DNA from 3 places in the Marinomonas epiphytica genome. Region 1 is predicted to be linked to each of the others. Evidence: predicted binding sites of a transcription regulator. Region 1 holds the regulator's gene; each other region holds the start of a gene.
The links. The regulator FliA, encoded in region 1, starts transcription of late flagellar genes. The targets are predictions, from matches to a motif close to CTAAAGTTNNNNNNNNNNCNGCCGATA.

Region 1 (4,835 bases):
ATCGCACCGGAAAAATCACCACTTTCTATACGCCCAACCAGATCAGAAGCGCCATCCTTTACTAAATTTTCAAAGTCGCCAAGTCCAGCGCCTAACTTATCCGTCATTAGAGTCACCTACTTAGTCGCGTCAATTCGCTCAAATATTTTCTCAATCTTTTCTTTTAATGCCACAGCAGTGAAAGGCTTTACAACATAACCGTTCACACCTGCTTGAGCCGCAGCGATGATTTGATCACGCTTCGCTTCTGCTGTGACCATTAATACAGGAGTACTTTTTAACTTTTCATCTGCTCTAACCGCCCTTAGCAAGTCTATTCCTGTCATACCTGGCATATTCCAATCAGTAACAAGAAAGTCTATAGAGCCTGTTTGTAGAATTGGCAAAGCCGTCACACCATCATCCGCCTCTACTGTGTTGGTGAAACCTAAATCCCTCAAAAGATTCTTGATAATCCTTCTCATAGTTGAGAAATCATCAACAATCAGGATTTTCATGTTCTTATCCAATGCAACCTCCGTACCCTAAAGGTAATCTCTTACAACTCATAAATTAATCTCGCCAATCCGTTAATCTAGAACGTAATCTCATAGCCGCTTGGCTATGAATTTGGCTAACTCTAGATTCGCTGACGCCCAAAACAGCGCCAATTTCTTTTAGGTTTAGTTCGTCATTGTAGTACAAAGACAGAACCATTTTTTCTCTTTCAGGTAAACCATCGATTTCTTTTGCAAGCTGAACCTGAAAACCATTATCTTCCACTAGGCTGTAAGGTGAGCTGTCATTACTTGTCGCCGCTTCATCTAAGTGTCCACCTTCTGAATCTAGCATTTCTTCATAGCTAAATAATTGCGAAGACATATTAGAGTGAATAATGTCGTGATATTCTTCGATGGAAATCCCCATATGGGCAGCTACTTCCATATCAGTCACGTCTCTGCCAGTTTTTGCTTCAAGCTCTTTAATCGCATTATTAACAGCACGACCATTTTTACGCACGGAACGTGGCGCCCAATCTGACTTACGCACCTCGTCCATTATAGAGCCACGAATACGAATACCTGCATAGGTTTCAAAGCTTGCCCCCTTGGTCGATTCGAAACGTTTATACGCTTCAATCAACCCCATCATACCGGCCTGTATTAGATCATCTACATCCACGCTATCAGGCAAACGAGCTAATAAATGAAAAGCAATTTTTTTCACTAAATAAGCATACTGATCAACAATCGCATCCACTGAAAGCGTCGCTTTTTTACCGTATGTGTTGTATCCATTACTGCTTAACATTATATATGCTCATTATCCTGTCCACTTTAGAGACTGTTCTTACTTTATAATATAAACCTATAGTGCGCCTATTAGTAATAACATTTCTTAACTAACTACCGTACTTTAACGCCCCATAAAGCTGACTATAGTGCTCTGCTGTATAAACAGCACGGCTAATTATGTTATGAGCACGAGCTGGCTCAATATCATCAGGTATACGTTGCCCATCTGCAATATAAACAACTGGTAGACCTTCTTCAACTACCACACTAATCGCTTCTCCTAGAGAAGCAGACTCGTCTACTTTACTTAATACACAGCCATCTAGCTGAATCTGAGAGTAAACATCAACAACGGTTTTTAAGACCTGCCTTTGACTTGTACAAGGGAGCACCAGCAATTTACGAACATTGGCGCGAGCGCGTTTCATCATCAATAACTGGCGCTCTAAGTTTGAATCTCTAGGATTCATACCAGCCGTATCAATAAGAACTAATGAGTAGTTAGCATATTTAGCCAACACTTCATTTAAATCTGAATATTCACTTACAACTTCTACAGCAACATTTAAAATCCTACCAAAGGTTCTAAGTTGTTCGTGGGCTGCGATACGATAGGTATCAGTCGTAATAAGCACCACACTATCAGGACCATGCTTCAAAACATGCTGGGCTGCAATTTTACCAATTGAAGTCGTTTTACCCACGCCTGTGGGCCCCATAAAAGCCAAACAACCACTTAGCTCAGAAGACTGCGAGCGGACTGGAATGTAATCCGCGAGATGAGCAAGTAAACGATTCCAATCATCTTCGCGACCTCGCAATTCAATGTCATCTAATAGCCTTGAAATAACAAAGTCAGACAACCCTAATTTTTTTAACTTTTCTTTCGCTTGAGATTCAACTGGAGAACGTTTGGCATCAGAATTCTTTGCACTTTGACTTTGTTCGAGCAAGCTTCTAACTCGCTGAAGCTCTTCTTCCATCTCTTTTAGTTGCTGACTTTGAGCATTCTGGCGCAAAGACAGCGCTTCTTCGACAACTGGATCTTCATGATCAGGCTCTATGTCAGGCATTTCAAAGCGGTATGTCGCTTCACGGGGTTCCTGGGGAGTAGCTTTAGTCTCTTCCGGTTGCGGATTTTTTAGTTGTTTCGCACTTTCTATGCGTTGACGGTATTCATCCTGTGTAGAAGAACTCACTTGGGAATCAGGTGTGAGAGGAGGAGTAGGAATATCTTTTTTAGGCGTCGACAAACTAGAAGGCAAGGAGCCGTCGTAGTCTAATGCAGCCACTATCTCTATTTCACCAGTAGAGAGCCGCTGATTAGACAAAATGACAGCATCTGGCCCTACGGCATCACGTACTTTACGTATCGCTTGTCGCATGTCAGGTGCTCGAAACCGCCTAATTTGCATGAATTATTTTATCCTTCCCATTATTCTTCTTACAAATCCATAGCTTACCCGAAAGGTTATGATAAATATAGCCAGTAAATCACCTCAATATAAAGATACTATTGGCCAATAGCCCCCACCACTGTAATTCGCTTATGATCTGGCACCTCTTGGTAGGATAAAACCGACATATTCACCATGCCATAACGCATAAAACGCGCCAGCATAGGGCGTATGGGCGCCGAAACAATCAAGATTGGGGTATTCCCCATAGCTTCTTGCTGTTCTGCAGACTGTTTCAAAGAAGCCTGCAATTGTTCTGCCATTTGAGGTTCTAAAATAAGTGCTTCTTCATTTTTGATACCGGACTGCTGACTTTGCTGAACTGTCTGCATTAACATTTTTTCCAATTGTGGCTCTAGAGTCAGTACCGGAATCTCTTCGACACCATCAGCAAGGGTTTGAATAATCAAACGCGACAAAGAAACCCTAACGGCGGCCGTCAAAATCATCGGGTCTTGAGTTTTTGGCTGAACACCCATTATCGCCTCAGCGATTGTCCGCATATCCCGCAAAGGCACACCCTCAATCAATAAATTTTGCAGCACTTTCAACAGAACATTTAGTGGGACCGCATTAGGTACTAATTCTTCGGCTAATTTAGGATTATACTGTTTCAACAAGGTCAACAATTGTTGCACCTCATCATGACCAATCAATTCATAAGCATGTTTATGCATAATCTGATTAATATGAGTCGCCACCACTGTACTGACATCCACAACGGTATAGCCATAGGTTTGCGCTTGATCACGTTTTTTGGGGTCAATCCAAACAGCATCCAAACCAAATGATGGGTCTTTACCTGCAATACCGTCAATTTTGCCAAACACTTGCCCCGGGTCGATAGCAAGGTCTTTATCTGGGTGCACTTCTGCTTCCGCTAAACTCACGCCCATAAGGGTCACTCGGTAAGCATTCGGCATAAGATCTAAATTATCTCGAATATGCACACTGGGTACGAGAAAACCTAAATCTTGGGAAAGTTTTCGTCGCACCCCTTTTATTCGTGCGAGTAGCTCACCACCCTGGCCTTTATCAACCAAAGGAATTAAGCGATAGCCTACTTCTAAACCCAACATATCTACGGGTGCAACATCATCCCAGCTTAAATCCTTCACTTCAGCAGGAGGCGCACTTTCAGAAGAAGACTTACTCGCAGACTTAGTGCCTTTTTTAGCAACTTGCTTCTTGCGATACTCCAAGAAGTACGCTAAACCACCGATCGATGCAGCCAAAGACAAGAAGGATAAATGAGGCATGCCAGGGACTATCCCCATTATGCCCATTACGCCAGCTGCCACATAGAGCGCTTTAGGGCTGCCGAACATTTGACTAATGACCTGAGAGCCCATGTCTCCCGTTTCATTAACCCGTGTCACCATGATGGCCGCAGCAGTCGAAAGCATCAAAGAGGGCAACTGGGCAACCAACCCATCCCCTATTGTCAATAATGAGTATCGCTCAATGGCTTCCGTAAAAGACAAATCATGTTGCGCCATACCTATGGCCAGACCACCAATAATATTGATCCCTAGAATCAATAACCCTGCAATGGCATCCCCTTTAACAAACTTTGAGGCACCATCCATAGAACCGTAAAACTCGGCTTCTGCTGAGATTTCCATACGCCGTTGTTTCGCTTGATCCGCATCAATCATGCCGGCGTTTAAGTCCGCATCAATTGCCATCTGCTTACCAGGCATAGCATCCAAGGTAAAGCGCGCGCTCACCTCCGAAATACGCCCAGCACCTTTCGTGACCACCGCAAAGTTAATAATCATTAAAATAGCGAATACTACAAAACCCACTACATAATTACCGCCAATTACGACTTCACCAAAAGCCTCGATAACCTTACCTGCGGCATCTCCTCCTTCGTGGCCGTTCAATAACACCACACGGGTAGAGGCAACATTAAGCGCTAAGCGCATTAAGGTAGATACCAGCAGAACGGTAGGAAAAACAGCAAAGTCCAATGGACGCATGGAATATATCGCTACCAACAATACAACAATGGCGAGAGCAATATTAAAGGTAAATAAAACATCCAATAGAAATGCAGGTATTGGCAATACCATCATAGCCAATAAAGAAAGTAGCAAAA
Region 2 (4,835 bases), on a different contig from region 1:
ACCAAGCAACGACAACGCAGTTTGTGGACGTTGGTTCGCCTGTGCAAGGATAGAAGAACTTGCTTGTTGAAGAATCTGAGCACTGGTTAGTTGCGCTGTTTCTTCTGCAAAATCCGCATCACGAACACGTGAACGAGCAGCCGCTACGTTTTCACTGATATTACTTAAGTTATTGATACTTGAAGTAAAACGATTTTGAACCGCACCCAAATTTGCACGTTTAGAGTCTACCGCTGCAATCATGCTATCTAGGATGGCAATCATACTTTGAGCGTTAGTAACTGACGAAACAGATGCTGAATCAGCCGTTACCTGAGTCGTAGCTCCTGCAGACAAACCTGTCATAGTGAAACCACCAGTCGTAGCAAGGTCAATAGAATCGTTAATACCACCCTTCGTCAAGCTGAAACTGATCGTTTGGTTAGCATCTGCACCTACCTGGAAGATACCTTCAAAAGTACCATCTAAAAGGTTAGCACCACCAAAGGTGGTATCAGAAGCAATACGGTTAATCTCGGTAGAAAGCTGAGATACCTCTTGTTGCAATGCTAAACGGTCTTCATCTGAGTTCGAGCCATTTGCTGACTGAATAGACAAAGTACGCATACGTTGCAACATCTCTGTTGTTTCGTTCAAGGCACCCTCAGCCGTTTGTGCTAAAGAGATACCATCGTTCGCGTTTCGTACAGATTGGTTTAGGCCATTAATCTGAGAAGTCAAACGGTTAGAAATTTGTAAACCTGCTGCATCATCCGCTGCGCTATTGATACGCAAACCAGAAGACAATCGTTGGAATGAAGTATCCAAAGATCGACTAGAGCCCATTAACTGACGTTGTGCATTGGTAGACGAAGTATTCGTATTTACGTAAAGAGCCATTATAGCCTCCTAGAGTTTCATCATTCTGCGCATTTAATTGCAGATCGTAATTTAGTTATCGGTCTTCATTTTAAGACCTTTAACAATTTTTGAATTTATTTTCCGCCTAGCGGCAAAAACACTCCGCAAAAGAGGAAAAAAATTACCGTAACTAATTGTCTTAATTAGCTTTTGACTCTTTTAAAATCAAGAAAAAGAAATCTCAAAAAACTGTTTTTCACATGCTTTTCGCTGCTTAGAAAACCTCTTTCTTCACTTATGAGCAGAGCTCACCACATGGGGCTATCTCAACCTCATTTATCAAAAGGTGGAATGCTCCCCTTTTCTTAGTCCGTATTTCGTCCTCCTTATTCATAAAACATGTGATAAAACGACCTTATAAAAATTTCAGGCGAACGAACGCCTAACCTAACGCATTCAAAAGAAACTCTTCTTTTGAATGCCGCAATGCAACCTTCCTGGTTAAAGAGCAACAAGTATGAACACAGACAAGAAGTAAGTATTCACACACTAAAAAGAGTATAAATTCTGGGCTACTAACATTTTTTCCCTGGGTGCCAAAAAACCACGACATAACAAATCAGCAACAAGCCTTCGGAGTAGTGGACACCACTAAGCAAAAGACGCTGAAGCACTACCCCTCAAACCATAGCCATAGCGATTCTCACCCAACAGGCGTCATTATCTAGAGTGACCACTCGCCACCCATGCAACTACACCTGAGCTAAATCACAGTCGTATTTAATAGACATACCCTGACGGTCAATTAATGCATCGTCATACCTCTTACTCACCTCATTCAAAGTGACCAAAAACGGCCACAAATACCGATTTAAAAACCAAGCTTTTCTACAAAAACGAAAAAAGCCGGATGATCTCTCATCCGGCTAAAAGCCACCTCTAGGAGAGAGAAGTGACTTAAATTCGAGCAAAACTCGAAAAACAGTTATCTAGCGGCACTCTTTTGCCGCTGTAGCTTGCTTGTGCTACAAAAAGATTAATTCAATTCTTATACTATTAATTTCCTAATAACGATAAGGCTGCTTGAGGGCGCTGGTTCGCCTGAGCTAGGATCGTACTACTTGCTTGTTGTAATATCTGGGCGCTGGTTAAGGCCGCAGTTTCTTCTGCGAAATCAGCATCTCGGATTCGTGCCCGAGCCGCGGCCACATTCTCAGAAATATTACTCAAGTTACTGATCGTAGAACTAAAGCGGTTTTGTACCGCACCTAATTCCGCACGCTTAGAGTCGATGGCCGAAATCATCTCATCGACAATACTAATCATACTTTGCGCATTCGCTGCGGTTGATACCGAAGCTGTGGATGTTGTCAATTGCGTCGATGACTGACTAGACAAGCCAGACATAGTGAATCCATTGTTTGTTTGGTAATCGATGGAGTTAGCCCCCCCACCAAACCTTAAAGTAAAACTAATGGTTTGATTTGCATCCGCCCCAACTTGGAAAGTACCATCATAAGTTCCGTTCAATAGGTTACGGCCACCAAATGTGGTTGTATCTGCAATACGGTTAATTTCTTGAGACAATTGCGCTAACTCTTCTTGTAGAGCAAGTCGATCTTTATCCGTATTTGACGAGTTCGCCGCTTGAATAGATAAGGTTCTCATTCGTTGTAGCATTTCTGTTGACTCGTCTAGCGCCCCTTCCGCTGTCTGCGCTAGGGAAATACCGTCGTTGGCATTACGAACCGCCTGGTTCAAGCCATTGATTTGAGATGTCAAACGATCTGAAATTTGTAGGCCTGCTGCATCATCCGCAGCACTGTTGATACGTTGACCTGAAGATAAGCGCTGAAACGCTGTATCTAAAGAATTTGATGAGTGCATTAACTGCCTTTGGGCATTCAATGACGACACGTTAGTGTTAACATATAAAGACATTTTCTTCTCTCCTAAGAATAATATTAAACGCCCTAACCTTTTGATTTAATTAGTTATTTGGTTATGTTGCGCTTAATTTAGTTATCGACACTCTAGTATCGATCTTTAATTTTTTTTTCACTTTTTCGCAAATTTATTTTTTATTATTAGCACGATAAAGTGTGTAATTAGGATATCGATCTGAAGAGATAAAACTTTAGAAAAATTATTTAGGAGGGACTTAAAAAAACAAAAAAACCTATTATTACAATTAGTTAAGAAACTAAAAAGTTTAATGCGGATTCGGCTGTACGAGCCAAAAGAGGAAAGTGATAGAGAAAGCTATAAGTGATTAAGAAGAGAAAGGTTGAGCGTGCTTGGTAAAACCTCTCTCACAATAGAAAGATCTTCTCCTTGAGCAAGCAGCTTGTCCAGCTCAATATCAGTTGCCGATATAAGAGCTTTGTTGTTTAGACTATAAACCAGTCGAACCTTCGAAGGCCTCTGATCTTTATTGAGAGTTAGCACAAACCCAACTCGACCATTTGAAAGCTCAACACAAGCACCTAATGGGATTGCCCCTAGGTGTTTTAAAAACGACCATAACAACGCTTTATCAAAGGCTTTTTCAGCTTCTTCTTTTAAAATAGAACGCGCTTTGGCAAGACCGATGGCTTCTTTATGACCTTGCTTTGAAATAATCGAATCATAAGCATCCAATATGGCGGCGATCTTTCCATAGTTAGAAATCTCAGTTCCCTGTTTACCTTCGGGGTAGCCACTCCCATCCACTTTTTCATGATGATCAAATAACATTTGATATACAGAAGAAGGAACATCTTCACCTTTTTTCAATGCCTGAGCACCAAAACGAATATGATTTCTAAATAAAGATACTTCATTGTCAGTGAGCTTTTCCGCTTTATTTACAATCGCAGGGGGAAGCTTAAAACGACCTATATCAAACAGTAGACAACCCACTGCTACCTTTACTACTTTATCTTCGTCGAGACGTAAAGCATTCGCAAAACTAATTCCTAGCACACAAACACTAAGAATGTGCTTTTCCAAATAACTCGCAGTACCATCTGCAAGCCTAGCCACCATCAGCGCATTTGGGTTACGCTGCATTGAGCAGATTAGCTTCTGTACATACTGTTGCAGAGTATCAATATTAAAAGCCAACCCCTTGTTCATATTTGTTACTTGATCAACCAGCAATGACCGCCCCTCTTCTAACAGCTTTAGGGCTACATTGATCTCTACATCAAACTTGGTGGGCTCGAGCCTTTCTCGCCGCGCTCTTTTTACAACACTGTCTGTCGAGCTTAAAGTAGGGATGCTGTCATGGGGGTCTAAAACCGGAATTACCTCCTCTACAGCCTCGTGGGAAGATTTTGCATTCGCCTCTTTTTTCTTAGTTTCAGGCTCTTCCATCCCTGCTTTATAGCTGAGAATGTAGTCACGGGTGTGATCGTTCAACTCTTGACGGAAGTACTTGTATAAACTGATATTACGCTTGTGCTTCTCCCGCCATTCTTTTGTCGTGAGCCCCTCATGTAATTTTTTTAGACTTCGGACAGAACGACCATTTGCAAGGGAATAGCAGAGCATTAAAAAACGCTCTTGGGCATCGTATAGCCGTTCACGACGACTATTAAGCAATAAATCATCGTTAAAATAACTATCATAAGGTAAGAAACTGTCATCTAGGACAGGCTTGAGGAAATCTATTGCGACTTGTCGCATGACAATCGCAACAATCCTCTCTTTTGGACCATGTAACTTAATCAAGCGTTTAACACGGGGATTATTTTTAACTTCTTTTTTTATCGCAAAGATGTCCAGAATTTCTTCAACATCAAAATAGCCAACACCTATATCTGCACCAAAGCAGGATTCCATTTTAAATGTTGACATTTAACTCTCTCTCAATTGACCCACTAAATTTGATTAAACAAAGACAGATTACTCACTCTTGCAAACAGCTTTTGTGAGGCGGTAAGAGCTGACTCAGCCATTGCCAAGTCAGAAGCAGCTGCAGCGACATCTATATCTGCACCAAAGCAGGATTC
Region 3 (4,835 bases), on a different contig from region 1:
CTGACCATAGATAAGGTTATTTGTGACTCGCATAAATTACCTCACCGCACCTAACAGGGTTTCAAACGTTGTTCTAGCAGCCGTAATCACTTGGGCTGAAGCTGAGTAGGACTGTTGATATTTCATAAGGTTAATTGCTTCTTCGTCTAGGCTCACTGCCGAAATGCTGTCTCTACGAGCTTTACTTTGATTCAGTATGATTTCACTCGATTTAGTGTTAGTTTCTAATTCAGCTGCCTTACTACCCACTTCAGCTACAATGCCTGAATAAGACTCGGCCAACGTTTCGCGACCAGCTACAATCGATTTGTTTTGAATTTCACCTAACAATAACCCATTAAAGTTATTGGATACTCCTGTATTACTTGTACTCATCGAGTACTGATCACCAGCTCTGGGCTTCGCACTTAATGACACATCAAAGCCTGCTTCAGCTTCTAATCCAGCTTGTGACAATAAGTTTTCAATATCTTGCATTTCACTAACGGATGCGAGTACAGAACCGGATGAGTCCAATACCTCGTAGGCATCATCTTGTGTAAAACGGATACTATGAGGTGCATTGGGGTATAATGTTTTATTCGAAGCAAAGGCTGAAGTTTCAGGGTCTGTATTGGTTACCGTAGCAAGTTCAATTTTCGCTTCTGATAGGTTGTTAGAATGTGTTTCTACATGAATTGGTGAGCTTAGAGCAATGTCATCACCACTTTTCGCCGCCAACTTGAAGCTTGAAGCAACACCCTGAGTAGGCGAAAACTGGAATTTGTCGCCAATTTTGTAGTCAGAGACGTCACCAAACCTAATATCGACACCTACTTCAGCTACTTGATAAAAACCCTTCTTATCTGTTGCTTGGTTAGTATCAATATAAACCGCACGCTGGGTTAGCTCACCATTTAGGTTTAGAGTTTGAATAAGAAACTCATTCTCTCCTGTTTTTTCTAGTAAATAGGTATCCTTTAGTACTTTATCGGAGGAGCCTGGCGATAACTTAATCTCAAGCTCAGTGCTATCACCTTTATTTTTAGCATCCGCTTGCACTTTCATTTTCGCAAACTCAAAAAGGTCACGACCAAAAATACCATTGGCGTCTACTCCTAAAGCATTCTGCTGATTCATAGCATCTGCAATTGACAAAGCGCTTTGACCAAGCGTTCGATCCGTGTCCACGGCAAAGTCTCTACGGTAATCCACTAAAGCTCCTATTGAGCCTCCTAGATCTTCTGATTTAATCCCGACATCATGGCGGCCAAGATCGATCGTCAATTTAATTCGTTTAGGGTCGAGTGGGTCTGGCTCCATTTGCAACTCAGGGGCTACTTGGCCTAATACAATAGGCTGACCATTCGCTAGAGAGATACCCATCATCCCATCATCGTTAAACTGAGTGGTAATATCCAAGTATTCCGCTATTTGAACAGCCAACACCTCTTGCTGATCTCTCAATTCATTTGCCTCAGAAATAGACATTCCTTCTTGGCGTAAAATCTGATCATTTAAACGCGTTACTTGCTTACTTAAAGAATTTAGATCTGCAATTGAGGCCTCAAGCTGATTATCGACAGATCGGCTTTGATCATCTGCCAATCCAGCTAGAACATTGTACTGGTCAACTAAACTTCTCAAACTGTCGTGCGCAAGGTTCCTTAATGCCGGAGACGCAGGATCATTATTAACCGCTTGGATAGCCTCAAAAGCATCGTTAAAATAATTATTCAATGAGACGCTATCTTCTGCAAGCAGGCCATCAGAGAGTGACATTAATTGATGGTAGGTTTCATAATAAGAATGGCTTGAAGAGTCTGTTCGCACTTGCTCATTCACCATTTTATTCACGACACGGGCAGTATCACGCACCTCAACACCACCAACAGGTGAGCTGTTAGTGTTGGTTCTTTGTCGGCTATAACCTTCCGTATCTACATTGGCTGTATTTTGCCCTGTAGTATTAATTCGGGCATTACTGGCTTGCAGTCCGGATAAGCCAATGGTGTATAAATTTGAGCCCATTGCTCATACCTCAATTTCAAGCTATCTATCGTCGGTTCTATCTTATATAGCTATCGACCTAAACAGAATAAACTTTACTGATAATCAACGTGTCTTAACCGTTATAAGGATTCAATCCACTCGCTCGCCATAATTCGGTTTATTTTTTCAGCGTATTTTGGGTCGGTTGCATAACCACCTTGCTGCAATGAAACCGCAAATTGCTCGGCATCGTCTCCTGCTTGCAAGGCCTTTTGATAACGCTCACTGGTGGTTAAGAAGTTAGCGTAATCATCAAAACTTTCTGAAAACGATTGATAAGCCCTGAATGCAGCTTTCTCTCTTTTAGCAACACCATCTCTAAACTCTAACGTGTTCACTACGGCTCGATCTCCATCCCAACGACTATCTGCTTTAATACCAAACAGGTTAAAGCTAGCACCGCCATCCTCCTTAGCGATGGGGTACTTCCCCCAGCCAGTTTCTAAAGCGGCTTGGGCGAGTACGGCTTTTGGGTTCACACCAATTTTCTCTGCAGCGGCCTTAGCATGAGGCCATAAATTTTCAACAAACTCTTGCGGTGATTGAAACACGACTGATAAGGCAGAAGGAGCACCTTGAGCCTTCTCTACGCCTGCTTCCTCTTGCATCTGATTTTGAACCGCTTCGACAAACTCTTGTGATGCCCGTTTTGCCAAGAATTGAATGCGAGCAAGGTCCTGCTTGGCCACTTGATTCAAAAAGTCGGTATCGTCATGCAAAGCTCTGTTTTGCGAGCTTCCTGCGCCCTGATATTCTCTTATTAACGCATCAGATAAACCAACTCCACCAGACTTGGCCAGTGTTTGCGCCAACTGGGAGTCCATCATTTCTTGGTATTGCTTAGTTTGAGTACTATTAAATAAACTTCCGCCGATGGCTTCATTCGTGCTACGCATGTTTTTCAACAGCATATTGAGAAAAATGGACTCAAACTGTTCAGCCACTTGCTTCAAGGCAGCGTTAGGGTCTTGTTGTGCTTGTGTTTTCAATTGCGATAGAGACGAAAAATCAGCAAAAAAGTCACTATTTGATATGGAGTTCATAAGCTTACCTAAATGACGACTAAATCTGCGTTAATGGCTCCCGCCTGCTTTAAGCCTTCTAAAATAGCCATCACATCTCCCGGTGCCGCCCCCACTTGGTTAACAGCCCGAACAATATCGTTTAGTGATGCACCTGGATCAAAAACGAACATTCGCCCACTGTCGTCATCAATACCCAGGTCTGGAGAGCGTGGCGACAAAATGGTTTCCCCCCCCGTGACCGTACCCTCCTGACCTACTACTGGTGGCACTTCATTAATAGTTACGGTAAGACTGCCATGAGTAACGGCGGCCGGAGAAACCTTAACATGCTGACCTATTATAATAGTCCCTGTTCGAGAATTAATCACAATCCGAGCCCTTTCTTCACCCAGCTCAACTTCTAAGTTTTCCAGAATAGAAAGAAAGGTAACTCTTTGACTTGGGTCTCGAGGAGCGGAAACTCGTATGGATGTTGCATCTAATGTTTTCGCGACACCAGGGCCTAACAGGCTGTTGATTTTATCTGAGACTTGCTTTGCCGTAGTAAAATCAGGGCGATTCAAATTAAACGTCAAGGTATCACCTGTATTAAAACTGCTGGGTACGGCTCGTTCAACACTGGCTCCATTCGGGATTCGACCGACAGTAGGAATATTTAGCGAGTTTCTTGAACCATCAGCACCATTAGTCCCAAGACCGCCCACCACTAGGTTTCCCTGTGCAATGGCGTACACAGCTCCATCAGCCCCTTTCAAAGTCGATAGAAGTAAGGTCCCGCCTCGCAGGCTACTTGAATTGCCGATTGAAGATACGGTGACATCAATATTTTGGCCTGGCTTGGAAAAAGGCGGTAAAGTTGCAGTTAAAGAAACAGCCGCCACGTTATCGGATGAGGCATTCACACCTTCAGGCAAAGTCACACCAAATTTCGACAACATACTGGTAAAGCTCTGATCCGTAAAAGCCGTACTGTCTCCCGTACCATTAAGCCCTATCACCAAGCCATAACCAAACAGCTGATTATCACGAACCCCTTGCACAGTCGCGATATCTTTCAGTCGTTCAGCCTGAATAACGCTCGAAAAGCAGGCGATTAAGAATATCAATATTTGTTTCATCGTCTCACCTATAAAGCCAAAGCTTTTAAATCATCCTATTACCACTAATACGGCATATCACTGGAATTAAGTAAACGACTTACCCAGCCTTGTTCGCTGCCAGCAGCCACATCGCCTGTACCTGAATAGGTAATTCTGGCATCTGCCACTCGTTCAGACTCAACTGTATTATCTGGCGAGATATCCTGTCGTCTAACCACCCCAGAAAAGCGAATATACTCATCCCCCTGGTTTAGCCTAAGCCACTTCTCTCCTCTTACCGCCAACAAACCATTTGGGTAGACTTTAAATACCGTAACAGAAATAGTACCACTTAAACTGTTGTTCTGGTTTGCCGACGCGTTCCCAGAAAAGTCCGTTCCTTGCTGGGGGACTGCGGTGTCCAAGCGAAGTTCTTCTCCTAATACCGTTGGGTTCTCCAAAGTCGCAGAGGATGATTTAGACACAGTCGCTGCGTTTGCTTTGGTCGAAGTAGTGGTTTCATTCAGATTAATGGTCAGAATATCCCCTACACGACTTGCTTTCTGGTCTCCAAAGAAAATGTCTCCCATACCCGTTTTATAAATACCGCCTGTTGGCGCCTCAAACGGTTGCAACCCATTTGGATATACTGGAGCATAATATGGATCATCAGCTTGGATAGCTTGCTGAATATTCGGAC

Region 2: the regulator FliA is predicted to act here: its motif matches at 2,955-2,981, upstream of ACYVGZ_RS02625 (flagellin N-terminal helical domain-containing protein).
Region 3: the regulator FliA is predicted to act here: its motif matches at 2,062-2,088, upstream of flgK (flagellar hook-associated protein FlgK).

Annotation. Positions count from the first base shown of each region.
Region 1 covers NZ_BAAGVX010000026.1:306,600-311,434, reverse strand. The annotation lists gene ACYVGZ_RS06550 (protein phosphatase CheZ) at 1-107, opposite strand, end outside; gene ACYVGZ_RS06545 (chemotaxis response regulator CheY) at 117-497, opposite strand; gene ACYVGZ_RS06540 (RNA polymerase sigma factor FliA) at 553-1,290, opposite strand; gene flhF (flagellar biosynthesis protein FlhF) at 1,382-2,689, opposite strand; gene flhA (flagellar biosynthesis protein FlhA) at 2,788-4,835, opposite strand, start outside.
Region 2 covers NZ_BAAGVX010000004.1:157,730-162,564, forward strand. The annotation lists gene ACYVGZ_RS02620 (flagellin N-terminal helical domain-containing protein) at 1-879, opposite strand, end outside; gene ACYVGZ_RS02625 (flagellin N-terminal helical domain-containing protein) at 1,897-2,781, opposite strand; gene ACYVGZ_RS02630 (HD-GYP domain-containing protein) at 3,103-4,680, opposite strand; gene ACYVGZ_RS02635 (hypothetical protein) at 4,704-4,835, opposite strand, start outside.
Region 3 covers NZ_BAAGVX010000004.1:163,941-168,775, forward strand. The annotation lists gene flgL (flagellar hook-associated protein FlgL) at 1-33, opposite strand, end outside; gene flgK (flagellar hook-associated protein FlgK) at 37-2,010, opposite strand; gene flgJ (flagellar assembly peptidoglycan hydrolase FlgJ) at 2,112-3,074, opposite strand; gene ACYVGZ_RS02655 (flagellar basal body P-ring protein FlgI) at 3,083-4,174, opposite strand; gene ACYVGZ_RS02660 (flagellar basal body L-ring protein FlgH) at 4,219-4,835, opposite strand, start outside.